3 regions of the Paenibacillus sp. FSL H3-0286 genome follow, and region 2 is predicted to be linked to each of the others. Evidence: riboswitches for the same ligand, from Rfam matches in the RefSeq annotation. Region 2 holds a riboswitch; each other region holds the start of a gene.
What was found. A riboswitch is a leader RNA that binds a small molecule or an ion and turns the genes downstream of it on or off. The one in region 2 is predicted to bind cyclic di-GMP.

Region 1 (5,063 bases), 180 kb from region 2:
TCTGTACTCAAGCCACCCAGTTTCCAGTGCGACCTCAGGTTGAGCCCAAGGTTTAAACACCAGACTTAAATAGCCGCCTGCGCGCGCTTTACGCCCAATAATTCCGGACAACGCTTGCCCCCTACGTATTACCGCGGCTGCTGGCACGTAGTTAGCCGGGGCTTTCTTCTCAGGTACCGTCACTCCGGTAGCAGTTACTCTACCGGACGTTCTTCCCTGGCAACAGAGCTTTACGATCCGAAAACCTTCATCACTCACGCGGCGTTGCTCCGTCAGGCTTTCGCCCATTGCGGAAGATTCCCTACTGCTGCCTCCCGTAGGAGTCTGGGCCGTGTCTCAGTCCCAGTGTGGCCGTTCACCCTCTCAGGTCGGCTACGCATCGTCGCCTTGGTGGGCCGTTACCCCACCAACTAGCTAATGCGCCGCAGGCCCATCCCTCAGTGACAGATTGCTCCGTCTTTCATTCTTCTCTCAGGAGAAAAAAGAAATTATCCGGTATTAGCTACCGTTTCCGGTAGTTATCCCAGTCTGAAGGGCAGGTTGCCTACGTGTTACTCACCCGTCCGCCGCTAAGTCACTTTGAAAGCAAGCTTTCAAAGTGACTCCGCTCGACTTGCATGTATTAGGCACGCCGCCAGCGTTCGTCCTGAGCCAGGATCAAACTCTCCAATTAGTATTGAAAAGAGCGATATGCTCATTTTGAAACATCTGACGAGAAAATTAATTCTCTAATTTTGGATTTCACTTGCGTGATTTCCTACTCACTCGTTGTTCAGTTTTCAAAGATCAAGTTCTCGTTGGCGCCGTTTAATGTCTCAGCAGCAACTCTTATAATATATCATGTTGTTTTCAGAAATGCAAGCTTTATTTTTCGAAGCTTTTTATCAGCCTCGTCTATATCGCCTGTACGCTGTCTAACAACGCTTACCTATAATACCCCAACTATTAATAGAAAAGCAACCCCTAATATAAAAATAAACAACTGGCTTAATAATTAAGCCAGTTGTTTATTTAATAGAGTTATGTTTCTAGGGACGAACTTAATAGTATTTTGCCGCAGTATATTTGCTTGAGGCTTTAATTAAATCGGTTTTCTTATCACTCTTTGCAAGTCCTGCATCCACTGTAGTATCAATGGTAACCCACTTCCCATTAAGCAACACTTCGTTCCATGCATGATATTGCGTAACGTAGCTTGTATTCCCCATTACCAACTTAGCAGGAACATCTACACTCCGCAGCATTGCGGCAAAAAGAGAAGCGTAATCATAGCAAATCCCTTTTTTAGTAGTCAATGTCTTATCGATGCTTGGAATATAATCAGTAGTTACACTATTAGCAAGAGAGTAATCATATTGTACATTCGCAACTACATAGTTATAGATCGCTTTAACTTTCTCTTCGTCTGTTGTTTTGCCTTGTACTAATTGTTTAGCTTTGACAATCGCTTTATCAGAAGAACTCCATTTCACATTCTGTACGGAGCCCAAATATACGGAATTCGAGTCACTCATGGTTACGTCTACTACTTCGGAATATAATGCTTTGTATTTATTGCCGGTTGTGTTCTCCAGAACAGAAACCTTATACGTCCCATTTCCTTGTTGCAAAGGGAAGTCCTCAGCTTGTCCAGAAGCATACAAGTTATATGTATAGCTGCTGTTATCTTTGGTGATCATGAGTTTGATTCTTTTATCTTTCGGAATATCATAGTTAATACCAATAACACCTTGAGCCACTTTGGATGTAATCAACCAGCTGGCATCTGCACTTGCAGCTTGAGCTGTACTTACCGGAACTGAAGTCATTAGGACGAACAACGCCACCAGCATAAAATAAACCTTTTTCACGGATAAAACTCCTTTCGGTAGCTGGCTGCCATCCTTTCGGGAAGGCCCTTTAGCTTTGCGTCCCTACCTTTCGATAGGTTTGCCGTTATCGTATAAGCTCTATCTGTTCTAGCTTTACTAGATATAATTGATAGAATCCATTTGAAACAAACAAAAAAAGCCTCTTCATTCGGTAGCTGGCTGCCATCCTTTCGGGAAAAGGCCCTTTAGCTTTGCGTCCCTACCTTTCGGAAGGTTTGCCGTTATCGTGTTTAGCTTTCATAGTATAATACTATCATATTTATAGTTGTGAACAAGACCTAATTTACTAGATTACCCATTATTTTATAAATATCTCCCGGTATTTGTGTTTTCTTGTCATTCACTATTCTCCTTTTGTTAATTTGGCATGAACAATCAGCCGATGCGTTGGATTCACTAGCGGATCACATGTAATCAGAGTAAGAATCTTATCCTTGTCATTCCCGTCAAGAACGGAGACATCACTCGGATCTACAACAGAAATATCGTATACCTCATAGTTAAACACCTGATCACTAGTCTTTACCGTGATAACATCCCCCACAACAACCTCATTCAATCTGTTAAACAAACGCCCCGTAGTTCTAGCCCGATGCGCCGCGATTGCAGCATTCCCGATCTCTCCAAGGGGTGCCGTTTCTTTCATATGGGCTGCAGCATGTTTCATATTAGCTTTTGTAGCCCCTTCTAATACAGGCAGCTTCAAATCAATCTTATCGATTTCAATTAGTGCGATTACTTTGCCACCGACTTCAATCTCCGGTTCAGGCTTTTCTGTCTCTTGGGGTTGGGGCTGTGCCTGGGCATCCAGAACCGATTCCTCTGCTAACAGCTGAGTAACTTCAGCATACCTGCTCTTTAGATCTGGCTGGGGAGTACTATCGGCAGTGCTTAGTTCAGCCGTTTCTAATAACTTCTCCTGCTGCCTGTCGTTGTACCACTCGTTAGCTGTCGGATATAACATGATAAGTATCCCAGCCAGTATGAGTAGATAGGAGAATTTACGCAATGTTATTCACCTCCGTATATTGTTTCTATGGTTATATACAAATCAAGCAGAAACAGCTACTTGCCTTTAAGCATAGCAACTCCTTCTGCCTGAAATTAATGTTTAAAATACCCATTTACGACTTCCAAAGAAATTGATGATCACCGTGATAAAGGTAACCAGCACCTTGGAGATCAAGACTTGAATACCTAGTTTGTCTGTCAACAGATGCATTAACAACAGTGATATTCCGAGCACTACCAGATTCAGCACGATAAACTTGACCAGCTGTACGCGGTCGAAGCCTTCTTTATTCCCCCGGTTGCGATCACGAAAGGTAACTTTTTTATTCAAAATAAAGCTATTCGCCGTGCCTGCACTATAGGAGATCACCTGCGCCAATGCGTATACCATCCCTAGTGAATTCAACAATGTGAAAATCACAAAATCAATAAGCGTATTGAGCAAACCTACGGCATTAAATTTGAGGAACTGTATGAATGCAGCGCGCAAGTTCTTATCTGACATCATTGTGGTCCTTCCGGCGGTCCAGTTGTTCTTCGTTCTGGTAGCCTTTAGTCTCACTAACAATATATAGCGGTCTATCTTTAGACTCGTCATAAATCCGTCCGATATACTCCCCAATCACACCCAACAGCATCAGAACAATACCGTTAAAGAGCAGATTGACACCTACAATGGAAGCCCAGCCCGGAACCGTCCAGGAGGTGAAAAATATCCTTTGGAACAAGACGAAAAATAAATAGAGAAAGCTAGAAAATGAAAGAAAGAATCCAATATACGTAGCAATCTTAAGCGGCTTATGTGAAAAAGAGGTGATGCCATCTAACGCAAAACGAATCATTTTCTTCAGCGGATATTTGGTTTCTCCGGCAAAACGTTCTTCCCGTTCATATTCCACCATAGTCTGCTTGAAGCCAACCCAGCTCACCAAACCTCTGACATAGCGGTTCTTTTCTTTAAGTCCCCGCAGGACATCACATACCTTACGGTCAATAAGACGGAAATCGCCTGTATCCGTAGGAATATCTACACTTGTCATACTGCTGAGCAGGCGGTAAAAAAGCTTCGCGGTGACCTTTTTGAACATCGTTTCTCCGTGGCGCTTCAGACGTTTCGCATATACAACGTCGTAGCCCTCTTTCCACTTCTCGATCATTTGCAGAATGACCTCCGGAGGATCCTGAAGATCAGCGTCAATAACAACAACCGCTTGACCTTCGGCATAGTCCATGCCAGCTGTAATCGCTACCTGATGTCCGAAATTACGCGAGAAGTCAATCAGCTTGACATGCTCGTCTCGTTCACAGATCTCCCGAATCATCTGGGCGGAACGATCACGACTGCCGTCATTGACAAAGACCAGCTCATAAGTATCGCCGCACTCGTCCATTACTTTTTTCAAACGTTCATAAGTATGGCTAATTACTTGCTCCTCATTGAACATGGGTACAATCACACTATATCTGGCTTTCACCTTTATTCCTCCTACAAGCTTTTTGGAGCGTTACATCCATCTACACTTCATAATAACGCTGCATGCATAAACTTATTTTATAGATTTTTATTAAATCCTAGAAAACCCAAGTTGGGAACCAACGCAGCATATCTTTCACGTAATCTCCACTGACCTGCATCCCTGACAGTACCGGGTAGAAAGCAATAAAGAGCAGCAAAGCAACAGCTACATAGACATACTGTACGTAACGGGCCTCAGGGAATTTACTATCCAGCAACTTCATTATATATACAATACCAAGAATCATAAATGGCACCATAGCAAAATAATGGTAAATAAATGTTTCTCTTGGGACAAGCATCCACGGAACATATTGCGAGAAGAAGGCGATCCAGATCATGTAGAGGTTCTTATCTTTACGTTTCAGCGTAATCCACAGCGTTGCCAACATCGCAAAAATACCCGTCCACCAGATAAGCGGATTCCCCATAGTCACTATACTGCTGACCTGACCTTCCGGCAAACCTTCACCGCCGCTAAAGAACCAGACCGGTCTCTTCATAAACGGCCATTGCCACCATGAGGAAGCAAAAGGATGTGTAGCTACAAGCTGGCTGTGGTAGTTGTACATATTCTTTTGGGAATCAATCAAACCTTTTATAGTGAAGCCCTCTGCTGATGCAGATAACCCCGGCACAAAAGATAAGCTATAAATAATTACTGG
Region 2 (5,063 bases):
TTCTCGAAGCTCTGGCGAGAGACCCAATCCTTCCCCTCCCCCCAAGAAGCTCCGGCAACCGGAGGATCAGCCTTCAGATTAGGATTATTACTTAGAAATACCTTTGGCGCTCGTTTAATAGCAATACCATAGAAGAAAAATCCCACATAGATTAGAATCCCTATGATGATTACAGCGCTAATAATGAACCATATCAATTCGCCTTCGCCATCCCCTCTACATTTCTTTTCCAACAAGAGTATACCATCTACTTAGAATGCACCAAACTATCGCAATCATGACATACAAATAGAGCCGCCATCGGAACACTCCCGAAAGCGACTCTATGTTGATCTACCCTTTATTATTTATTCTTTTTGGAGAACTTGGTTCTCATTAATAATCCGATAAGTGCAAAACCTAAACCTGCTACATAGTAAGGTGCAGGACTTGATTCACCCGTTTTTGGCAATTCCTTCACAGGTGGCTTACCTAATGGGATCGTATCGTCCACTACGATGATTTCATCAGGTGTTGGTGTTGGCGTTGGTGTCACTGCCGGTACCGGACCTAATGGGATCTCATCATCATCAACAAGTACTTCTGTGCTATTCGACGGTGTTGGTGTTGGTACTGGCGATGGTGTCGGCGAAGCTACAGGCCCAAGCGGCACAGGATCTTCTGCAAGAACTATAGTGCCAATTACGGATGATGGCGTTGGTGTCGGGAACACCGAAGTCTCTGGTGTCGACGTTGGTGTTACCTCTGGTGTTACCGTTGGTGTTGGTGTTACCTCTGGCGTTACCGTCGGTGTTGGTGTTGCTTCAGGCGTCGGCGTTGGTGTCGGCGTCACTGTCGGTGTTGGTGTCGGTGTCGGTGTTGGCGTCACTGTCGGCGTTGGTGTCACTGTTGGCGTTGGCGTCGGTGTCACTGTCGGCGTTGGCGTCGGCGTTGGCGTCGGTGTTGGTGTCACTGTCGGCGTTGGCGTCGGTGTCACTGTCGGCGTTGGTGTCGGTGTTGGCGTCACTGTCGGCGTTGGTGTCGGTGTTGGTGTCACTGTCGGCGTTGGTGTCACTGTCGGCGTCGGCGTTGGTGTCACTGTCGGCGTCGGCGTTGGTGTCACTGTCGGCGTCGGCGTTGGTGTCACTGTCGGCGTCGGCGTTGGCGTCACTGTCGGCGTTGGTGTCGGTGTTGGTGTCGGTGTTGGTGTCGGTGTTGGTGTCACTGTCGGCGTTGGTGTCGGTGTTGGCGTCACTGTCGGCGTTGGTGTCACTGTTGGCGTTGGCGTCGGCGTTGGCGTCGGTGTCACTGTCGGCGTTGGTGTTGGTGTCACTGTTGGTGTCGGCGTCACTGTCGGCGTTGGCGTCACTGTCGGCGTTGGTGTCGGCGTCGGCGTTGGTGTCACTGTCGGCGTTGGCGTTGGTGTTGGTGTTGGTGTTGGTGTTGGTGTTGGTGTTGGTGTTGGCGTCACTGTCGGCGTTGGTGTCGGTGTTGGCGTCACTGTCGGCGTTGGTGTCACTGTTGGCGTTGGCGTCGGTGTCACTGTCGGCGTTGGCGTCGGTGTCACTGTCGGCGTTGGCGTCACTGTCGGCGTTGGTGTCGGCGTCGGCGTTGGTGTCACTGTCGGCGTCGGACATGGTGTTGGCGTCGGTGTCGGCGTTGGTGTCACTGTCGGCGTCGGCGTTGGTGTCACTGTAGGCGTTGGCGTCGGTGTCGGTGTCGGCGTTGGCGTTGGTGTTGGTGTCGGTGTCGGTGTCACTATCGGCGTTGGCGTTGGCGTTGGTGTCACTGTTGGTGTCAGCGTCACTGTCGGCGTTGGCGTTGGTGTCACTGTTGGTGTCGGCGTCACTGTCGGCGTTGGTGTCGGCGTTGGTCCAGGTTCATCACCATCGTATGGATAGTGGTGAAATTCACCACCACCAGTACCTTTGAGTGAAGCCGCCACTAAAGTACCGTTAATCTGACCATTAATAAAATCAACATGAGCATAGGGGGCAAGTATGCTTCCCATTACACCTATGCCTGCCATATCAAGATACGCAGCTTGGCTAAAGTTAAGCAAAATTTTCTTGCTGTTCAACACGTTATTAGGTAGAAATCCGAAGTTTTTCATTTTTACGTTAGAACCATCAATATTAATAATTGCAGTAGATCCTGAAGGAACATTTATTGTAATTCCGTAGGTATTAGAGACGTTATCTCCTGAAACATTAAAAACATTGACCGCAGGATCTGTACCTGTCAGGGTAAGGCTGCCATATTGGTACACTGTTGTTCCATTCGCCGGCAATGCTGCAAGTTCTGCTGATTTGTCCTTCAAAGACTGACCTACTGCTGAAAAGTCAATCGTACTCCCCTGTCTTTTTGTACCACCCTTGAGGAGCGTTACATTCCCTGAAAAATCTCCCCCGTGCACGATATTCCCATAAACAGTACCTCCGTTGAAAGTAAGATTCCCTCCAACAACAAGTGTGTCAGTCAGGGAAACCTCTGCTGCGGTCAACCTATCTCCAACACTATAGTTGGTTAAGTTAACGTTACCTCCAGCAGCAAACCTTCCTTCCGTATCCGAAACTGTCGTTATATCCCCTAGAATAAACACGTTGTAGACCGCTGCAATTCCCAATGTAGAAGAACTACTAGCTCCAGCAACTCCAGCTCCCAATGAGGAAAGCCCACTACCTACCGTCAAAATCCCAGCTAATACAAGCGAGAGTAACGGTTTTATTCTTCTTTTCAAATGGCACACCTCCTAAAACTATGATTTATATTAATCAGAATAATTACCAGAAACTCTAAAGGACCTAACAACAAAAAAGACCGCCAAAAAGAAGTGAAATTCCCTTCTCATGGCAGTCGGACGGTCATTGTGCCTTTAAGACACTTTAGACTCCTGGACTTTGCGTCCCGCCCTTTCAGACGGTTTGCTATTATCATGACTATATATATGTATTACACTGCAAGTCCAGAACTGGTAGCTGAAGCATTCTATCCAATAACAGTCTATGACTTTTAATACTTTTGAATTAATAACAGTTTAGCTCCCGACACCCACAATTGTCAATCAATTCCTTTCGATAATTCCCCGCATTAGTACCACACAAAAAAAGCGCCTAAAGGCGCTTCGCATAAGGTTTTTCATTAAATTTTAAAGTAACTGTATATAGCCCAATATGGATATCCATAAGGGAACACTCATAATTAAACCAAAAAACAATCCACGCTGGAGGCTGCCCTCTTTTTCCATCATAATTCTCCTTTATGTGTGTCCGATACATTAATTTTTATTATTACAATTTTTAATATAATTTATTCTTCGTTATTTAGTTGTGAATTTAATCACATTGGATAAGCTGTTTAGAAATACCATTGATTATTTTTGGAATATCGGGGTAGAATACGAATATACGTTCCTATTAGAGGTGATGAGATTCATGCATAGAGCAGAAAGCAGGGACAACATGCTGGTGAAATCTTATTTATTGCTTCCGATGATTTTATCAGCTTTCGAACGGGACTCCGCCATTTTATCTACACACTTACGAACACCCGCCCCTTATCTGGAGGTTCTTGGAACAGCTGCTGCAGTAGCTACAACAGATCTAAGGGATGTCCGTGCAGAAATGAGAAGACGGGGAATCAAGGTGTATGAGCAAAACAGACTTAATACGGGAATTGAAGCCAAGTATATATGTCGTGGCTATCATGAACGAATGCTGCTGTTGAATGACATTGTTGCGGCTCAGGCTGCCATCCATATGCGCAGATACCTAGGGCTGGATATTTCATCTTTTAAGAGTTACGAAGAACAGTACCAGATTAAGTAAAGCTGTATAGAAGCCGCTGCGCTCTCTCCCCCCAATCAATTAGTGAACAAAAAAATAGGCCTTACCATGGGAGTTGGCAAGACCTGAGAGAGATATACCACAAAACACTGGGGGGTGTTTGGTGTCTCTAATATATACCTCGAACCTGAAAAAAAGCTGATAGGCACATAAAAATTACATTAAAAATATTGTTCGCCGTTCAGAAGTGATTGGAGTGCTCCCACAAGCTTAGCCGACCTTTAGCTGGAATTGGATGACTTAATGGATGAACCCCTTCAAGCTTCCAGGCAAACCGTCCTTCGCTATAGTCGCCAAAATCATATTCGTTCCCATTGATCCATTCCCTTAAATCCACCTCTGGAGTAACCACATAACATCCCGCGAGCTGACCTGTAGCAATAATAGCTCCTGTCGGCAAATTATTCGCTGTATAGCCATGTTTCGCCAATACTGATTTGTACGGTTCCTGTTCACAAATCTTTTTGTCGATCCGCATCCCGGCATGAATGCCTAACTCGCCGCGGTAGGCTGTTCTCCATGAACGAGTTTCAAACTCTTTTTCACCAAGAGCAATTAAGGTCGCCCAAGGCTGCCGTATTGTTATACACCGCATGATATTTATCCCCTTCGTTTATGTTGGACGTTTGTCACGGATGCACGGATCTCGATCTCGCGTTGTGTAATCTTGCTCACCTTGACCTGATAAATTAAATAATCCCAACCGTTTGGTCGATACTCATTTCCATCATTGATCGCCTCTAAAATAAGAACATTTATTTTTATTATATACAAACAAAAGTTCTTATGAAAATATCAATACTACAGACATTCACCTGTAACTCCCCAGAATCAATAAAGGTCGTCATAATGGAAAGGCTGCTGTTTATTCTTATATTGGTAATGTACTAACTGCTATGCCTGTGCAACCGATTTTAAACTAATGTCGTAACCACTGGAGGGGAAGGTCCATGATTCAAAAACCACGTACTACTATTAAATGGACTCTTATTTTTGTTTTTTTGTTATTAGTCACCGCCTGTAGTAAGAATGATGAAGTTTTGAAAGGAATTGTACACACAATAGATGTAGAAAATAAAAGAATTTTAGTAATTTCTGAATTAAAAGAAGAAGACTTGAACAAGGAATACAAGGAAATTCTCGAATCTAATGAGTACTCTCAAGCCATTTGGGTAAATAAAGTTGCACCTTCTAAATATAAAAAAGGCGATGAGATTAAAGTGTTTTTTGAAGTAAGTG
Region 3 (5,063 bases), 120 kb from region 2:
CCTGAAGCCCCAGCCACTGATCCGGTTAAGCCGGAAATTGACGAAGAGCTCACAATTCCAAAAGATGTCCCTCAGCAAGAGGCTCCACAAGAGACGCCAAAGGCGGAAGACAGTACGACTACCCCGCCGGTAGCAACCCAAGCTCCTTCGGACCCTCAACCTGAGAAAGGTGGAGAATAAGATGCGAATTAAAAAAATTATCAATAATACCCTATCGAGCTTAATGCTTGTGATCTTTATTCTGCTGGTGGCAGCCGTAGTGTTATCCAAGGCCTCCGGCGGTGAACCTGCTTTCTTCGGATATGAGATCAAAACCGTACTCTCAGGATCGATGGAACCAGGAATTCAGACAGGCTCAATTGTCGCATTAAAACCCGGAGGGGATATGAATCGTTTCAAACCAGGCGATGTCATCACCTTTAGGAATGAAGATAATCTGCTCATTACTCACCGGATTGTAGAAGCGACCGTCAATAACGCTACTGGTGAAGCTGTTTATCGCACTAAAGGCGATAACAACGACGCGCCCGACATGAACCCTACCAGTTCTGTGAATGTTGTAGCTCAGTATACCGGGGTCACTGTACCCTATGTCGGTTACGCTATGAATTTCGCGGTTTCCAAAGCTGGAAGTGTAGTCCTCATGATCGTGCCTGGCTTGATGCTTCTGCTCTATGCTCTGTATACCTCTTGGAAGGCTGTAGCTGCATTAGAAAAGAAAAATGCTGCCCTACTGCCAGCCTCACCGCCCCCAACAGAAACACAGCCCTAAGTTGATTGTCCACTTCCGCTTACGAACCGGAAGATACAATATATAAATTTTATAAAAAATTCAAACACAAATTTGAGGAGGAATTTTATTATGGGTATCAAGAAAACATTGGGTCTTGGCGTAGCATCTGCAGCACTGGGTTTATCATTAATCGGCGGAGGAACCTTCGCATACTTTAGCGACACTGCGCAAAGCACAGCTACATTCGCAGCGGGCACGCTCGATCTGAACTCCGACCCTTCTGTCATCGTTAATATTCCTAACCTGAAACCAGGTGATACGGTAACTAAATCCTTCAAATTGAAAAACGATGGTTCGCTCGATATCGGATCTATTATTCTGAATACATCGACTCAAATCACGGATGCTAAAGGAGATAACTACCTGGATTTAGCCGAGTTCATTAAAGTTAAATTCCTTAGAAATAATGATAAAGGAGTACCTATCGTCTCTCCTGAAAATGTAGTTTATGAGACTACACTTGCTGCTTTAAAAAGTCAGCATCCGGATCTCGTAAAAAATACAGGTTGGGATCAACTCTTTACCGAAGCATCCGGTATTAAAGCCGGTACCAACGACAGCTTCTCCGTCCAATTCGAATTTGTGGAAAATAACCAAGATCAAAATATTTTCCAAGGCGATAGCTTAACACTGACTTGGGATTTCGTAGCTAAACAAGGTGCGAAAAAAGACTACTAAGATCAATAAAGTAATTTAATAAAATACTCGATGAGCAGCAGATCCTGAATCCGGCCACGGATAAGCAGATTGCTGCTCTTCTCTTTACAATAAACTTTGTCCGATTTATTGATATTTGCTATACTAATAACAAAAATTACGGAGGGGCGTCAGCATAGTGCCACAGAATATGGGCCAACGTATCCAGCAGCTCCGCCTAGACAAGGGTTTCTCCCTATCTGAGCTTGCGGACAGAGCAGATGTGGCTAAGTCGTATCTTAGCAACGTGGAGAGAAACATCCAATCCAATCCATCCATCCAGTTTATCGAAAAAATCGCTGACGCGCTTCAGGTATCCATTCATGCCCTACTCTATGGAGAACCCAATGATGCAGAGGAATCACATTTAGATTCGGAATGGTTCCGATTGGTGCAGGAAGCTATGGACTCAGGCATTAGCAAACGCGAATTCAAAGAATTTCTGGACTATCAGAAATGGAAGCTCGATCAAAAGGATTAATACTTCCTACTAATCTGGTACGATCCTCTCTTCTACTAAATCATATCGAAAAAGGGCACAGCGAAGAACCGCTGTGCCCTTTTTCGATATGTAACCCCTCTAATGTATTACTGCACGATCTGCACAGTTTTCTCATGAAAGAACTGGCGGATTTCATCTGCCTTAATGCCAGCCTTCTTAGCTGCTAATAATAAATGTACCCACTCTTGATCCAGATCAATAAACTGCTGTTCTCTGTTGCTACCCTGGTTGGACTTTTCCAAAAAATCTCCCCCTAAGATTTTACGTCCCCAGGCAATCCGGCTGTCATAGTATCTCTACCTTAGACCCGCGACTTTGTGCCCCTGCCTTTCGGCAAGTTTACCTTTTACTGGACCCTTTTCACGAAAGGATCTGCTTAAAAAACTATAAAATTACTATCTGCAATAACATTATACAAAAAGAAAGCGGAAAAGTGTGTCGATTCCTGGTTACTTTCTATTTTAAAAACGAAAAATAAAAGATTTTTTTTCAAAGATCTTGTCCGATTATCACGATACTCGTCCGTTACATAAAATAAATTGTACTAGCAAAATAAATATTTACTGACCTAATAGTTAAAAATAAGGATAATAGAATCATTTTAATAGGCCTTTAGAATGGGTAATGAGAAGAAATACCCTTCTTTTCATTAGAACAAGCTAACCCATACCATTTTGCGAACGTATTGGACGAAAGAATGAATTGATTACAGTGGCCGAAAGTAGCACAATAAGATGAGAAATGAAACCGCAATCATCACAGCTCCAGTAAGCGTTGACACAAAATGTCACGTATGGAGTTCATCCGTTAAGGAGGATGTATTCATGGCAGCCAAAGAGCCCTATAACGAATCCATTTGGAGTAAGTATTACGGACCCAATTTAGGCTACATTCAAGAAAGATATGAACAGTTTGTGAAAGATCCCTCCACCGTAGAAAATAATTATCGCGAGCTTTTTACAAATTCGGGACCTCCTCCCCTAACTCCGGATAGCGAACCGGCTCCTCAGCCGCGCATCTCGGGAGACACCGAATGGCTTAGAAAAGCAGTAAGAGCTTCCAAGCTAATCGCCAATATTCGTATATATGGCCATATGGCCGCTGAAATTGATCCGCTGGTACGCGATCAGAATCCCATGGCAAAATATCTTGAGCTTGAAACCTATGGGCTGACCCGCGAAGACCTGATCGCACTGCCTGCCACGCTTATATGGGAAAATGCGCCGAATGATGTGCATACCGGATGGGATGCCGTGCAACGTATGCGTCAGGCATACACCAAGACTATCGCCTATGAATTCGGGCATGTGCATGAAGAAAAAGAACTGCAATGGCTAAATAGACAGGCAGAATCCACCAGCTCACCAGCACCCCTAAATAATACAGAACGCAAAGAGCTCCTGAACCGCCTGATTCAGGTAGAGCAATTTGAAACCTTCCTCCACAAGACTTTTGTAGGTCAGAAGCGTTTCAGTCTTGAAGGCAATGATGCTCTTGTGCCGATGTTAGATGAAATCGTACGTGCTGCTGCACATGACGGTGCGGAGCATATTTTGATGGGCATGGCGCATCGCGGCCGCCTCAACGTTCTTGCACATATTTTGGGCAAACCTTATGATATCATATTTTCAGAGTTTCATCATTCTCCGAACAAGGAGCTTTTCCCTTCCGAAGGCTCCACAGGCATTAACTATGGTTGGACAGGTGATGTGAAATACCATCTCGGTGCAGACCGTGCTGTCCGTGAAGGAGAAACCGTACGCACAAGAATAACACTAGCGAATAACCCAAGTCACTTGGAATTCGTCAATCCTGTCGTGGAAGGTTTCACTCGTGCCGCACAAGAAGATCGGAGCACTGCAGGACTGCCGAAGATTGATACCAGTAAAGCTATGGCGGTGCTGATGCATGGCGATGCTGCTTTTCCAGGTGAAGGAATTGTTGCAGAAACGCTTAATATCGGCAAACTTCAAGGTTATCAAAATGGTGGGACGATCCATATCATTGTTAATAACCGAATTGGTTTTACGACTGAAAGTGAAGATTCCCGTTCTACGCATTATGCGAGTGACATCGCCAAAGGGTATGAAATCCCAATAGTCCATGTCAACGCTGATGACCCAGAGGCCTGCGTAGCAGCTGTACGTTTAGCTAGCGCATACCGCCATCAATTCAAAAAAGATTTCGTAATTGATCTCATCGGCTACCGCCGTCATGGTCACAACGAAATGGATGATCCTGAAACCACACAACCTATTGTCTACGGCAAGGTTCGCAATCATCCAACCGTCTACAAGGTTTATGCAGAGAGACTGAAAAACGAAAAGGTTCTTACCGCCGAAGACGTACAAAAGATGAATGCTGAAGCAGAAAGCGTATTGCAGCGTGCGTACGATACTATGAAGGAAGGCAATCATAAGAAAAAAGAACCCAAAGCCTTCATTCCTCTACAAACGGACCGCGCAGCGGCAAACACTACAGCGGTATCCATCTCCAGCCTGCAGGAGATCAATCGTGAACTGTTGACGGTTCCTGCTGGATTCCAGGTTTATCCGAAGCTGGAGCGCATTTTACAACGTCGTAAAGATGCACTGAATGAGGGTGAAAAGGTCGACTGGGCACTAGCTGAAACATTAGCCTTCGCTACCATTCTGAAAAATGGAACGCCCATCCGACTGAGCGGTCAAGATGCCCAGCGCGGAACCTTCGCACATCGCCATCTGGTGCTGCACGACAGTAAAACAGGAGATTTATTCTCTCCGCTGCATCAGCTAAGCGATTCCCGTGCCTCCTTTGGCGTATACAACAGTCCATTGTCAGAGGCATCAGTATTAGGCTTTGAATATGGTTATAATGTGTTTGCACCGGAAACCTTCGTAATCTGGGAAGCACAGTATGGTGATTTCGCCAATGCGGGTCAGGTTATTTTTGACCAGTTCATTGCCGCTGGACGCGCCAAATGGACACAGCGCAGCAATCTCGTCATCATGCTGCCGCATGGCTACGAAGGACAGGGACCTGAGCACTCCAGCGGTAGGCTGGAACGGTTCTTGCAGCTATCCGCTGAGGAGA

Region 1: linked by a shared signal. The riboswitch ahead of MHB37_RS03205 (transglutaminase family protein) and the one ahead of MHB37_RS02425 (choice-of-anchor A family protein) in region 2 are both predicted to bind cyclic di-GMP.
Region 3: linked by a shared signal. The riboswitch ahead of MHB37_RS01895 (anti-repressor SinI family protein) and the one ahead of MHB37_RS02425 (choice-of-anchor A family protein) in region 2 are both predicted to bind cyclic di-GMP.

What each region holds. Positions count from the first base shown of each region.
Region 1 covers NZ_CP150285.1:731,174-736,236, reverse strand. Annotated here, with positions in the region: rRNA gene MHB37_RS03210 (16S ribosomal RNA) at 1-673, opposite strand, end outside; gene MHB37_RS03205 (transglutaminase family protein) at 1,041-1,850, opposite strand; cyclic di-GMP riboswitch class I at 1,864-1,944, opposite strand; cyclic di-GMP riboswitch class I at 2,019-2,101, opposite strand; gene MHB37_RS03200 (class D sortase) at 2,215-2,880, opposite strand; gene MHB37_RS03195 (GtrA family protein) at 2,983-3,390, opposite strand; gene MHB37_RS03190 (glycosyltransferase family 2 protein) at 3,377-4,357, opposite strand; gene MHB37_RS03185 (phospholipid carrier-dependent glycosyltransferase) at 4,455-5,063, opposite strand, start outside.
Region 2 covers NZ_CP150285.1:551,732-556,794, reverse strand. Annotated here, with positions in the region: gene MHB37_RS02430 (alpha/beta hydrolase) at 1-236, opposite strand, end outside; gene MHB37_RS02425 (choice-of-anchor A family protein) at 344-2,719, opposite strand; cyclic di-GMP riboswitch class I at 2,828-2,918, opposite strand; gene MHB37_RS02420 (hypothetical protein) at 3,414-3,806, shown strand; gene MHB37_RS02415 (ASCH domain-containing protein) at 4,006-4,419, opposite strand; gene MHB37_RS02410 (DUF3221 domain-containing protein) at 4,775-5,063, shown strand, end outside.
Region 3 covers NZ_CP150285.1:431,016-436,078, reverse strand. Annotated here, with positions in the region: gene MHB37_RS01915 (hypothetical protein) at 1-180, shown strand, start outside; gene sipW (signal peptidase I SipW) at 182-772, shown strand; gene MHB37_RS01905 (TasA family protein) at 863-1,471, shown strand; gene MHB37_RS01900 (helix-turn-helix domain-containing protein) at 1,641-1,970, shown strand; gene MHB37_RS01895 (anti-repressor SinI family protein) at 2,078-2,233, opposite strand; cyclic di-GMP riboswitch class I at 2,261-2,345, opposite strand; gene MHB37_RS01890 (2-oxoglutarate dehydrogenase E1 component) at 2,816-5,063, shown strand, end outside.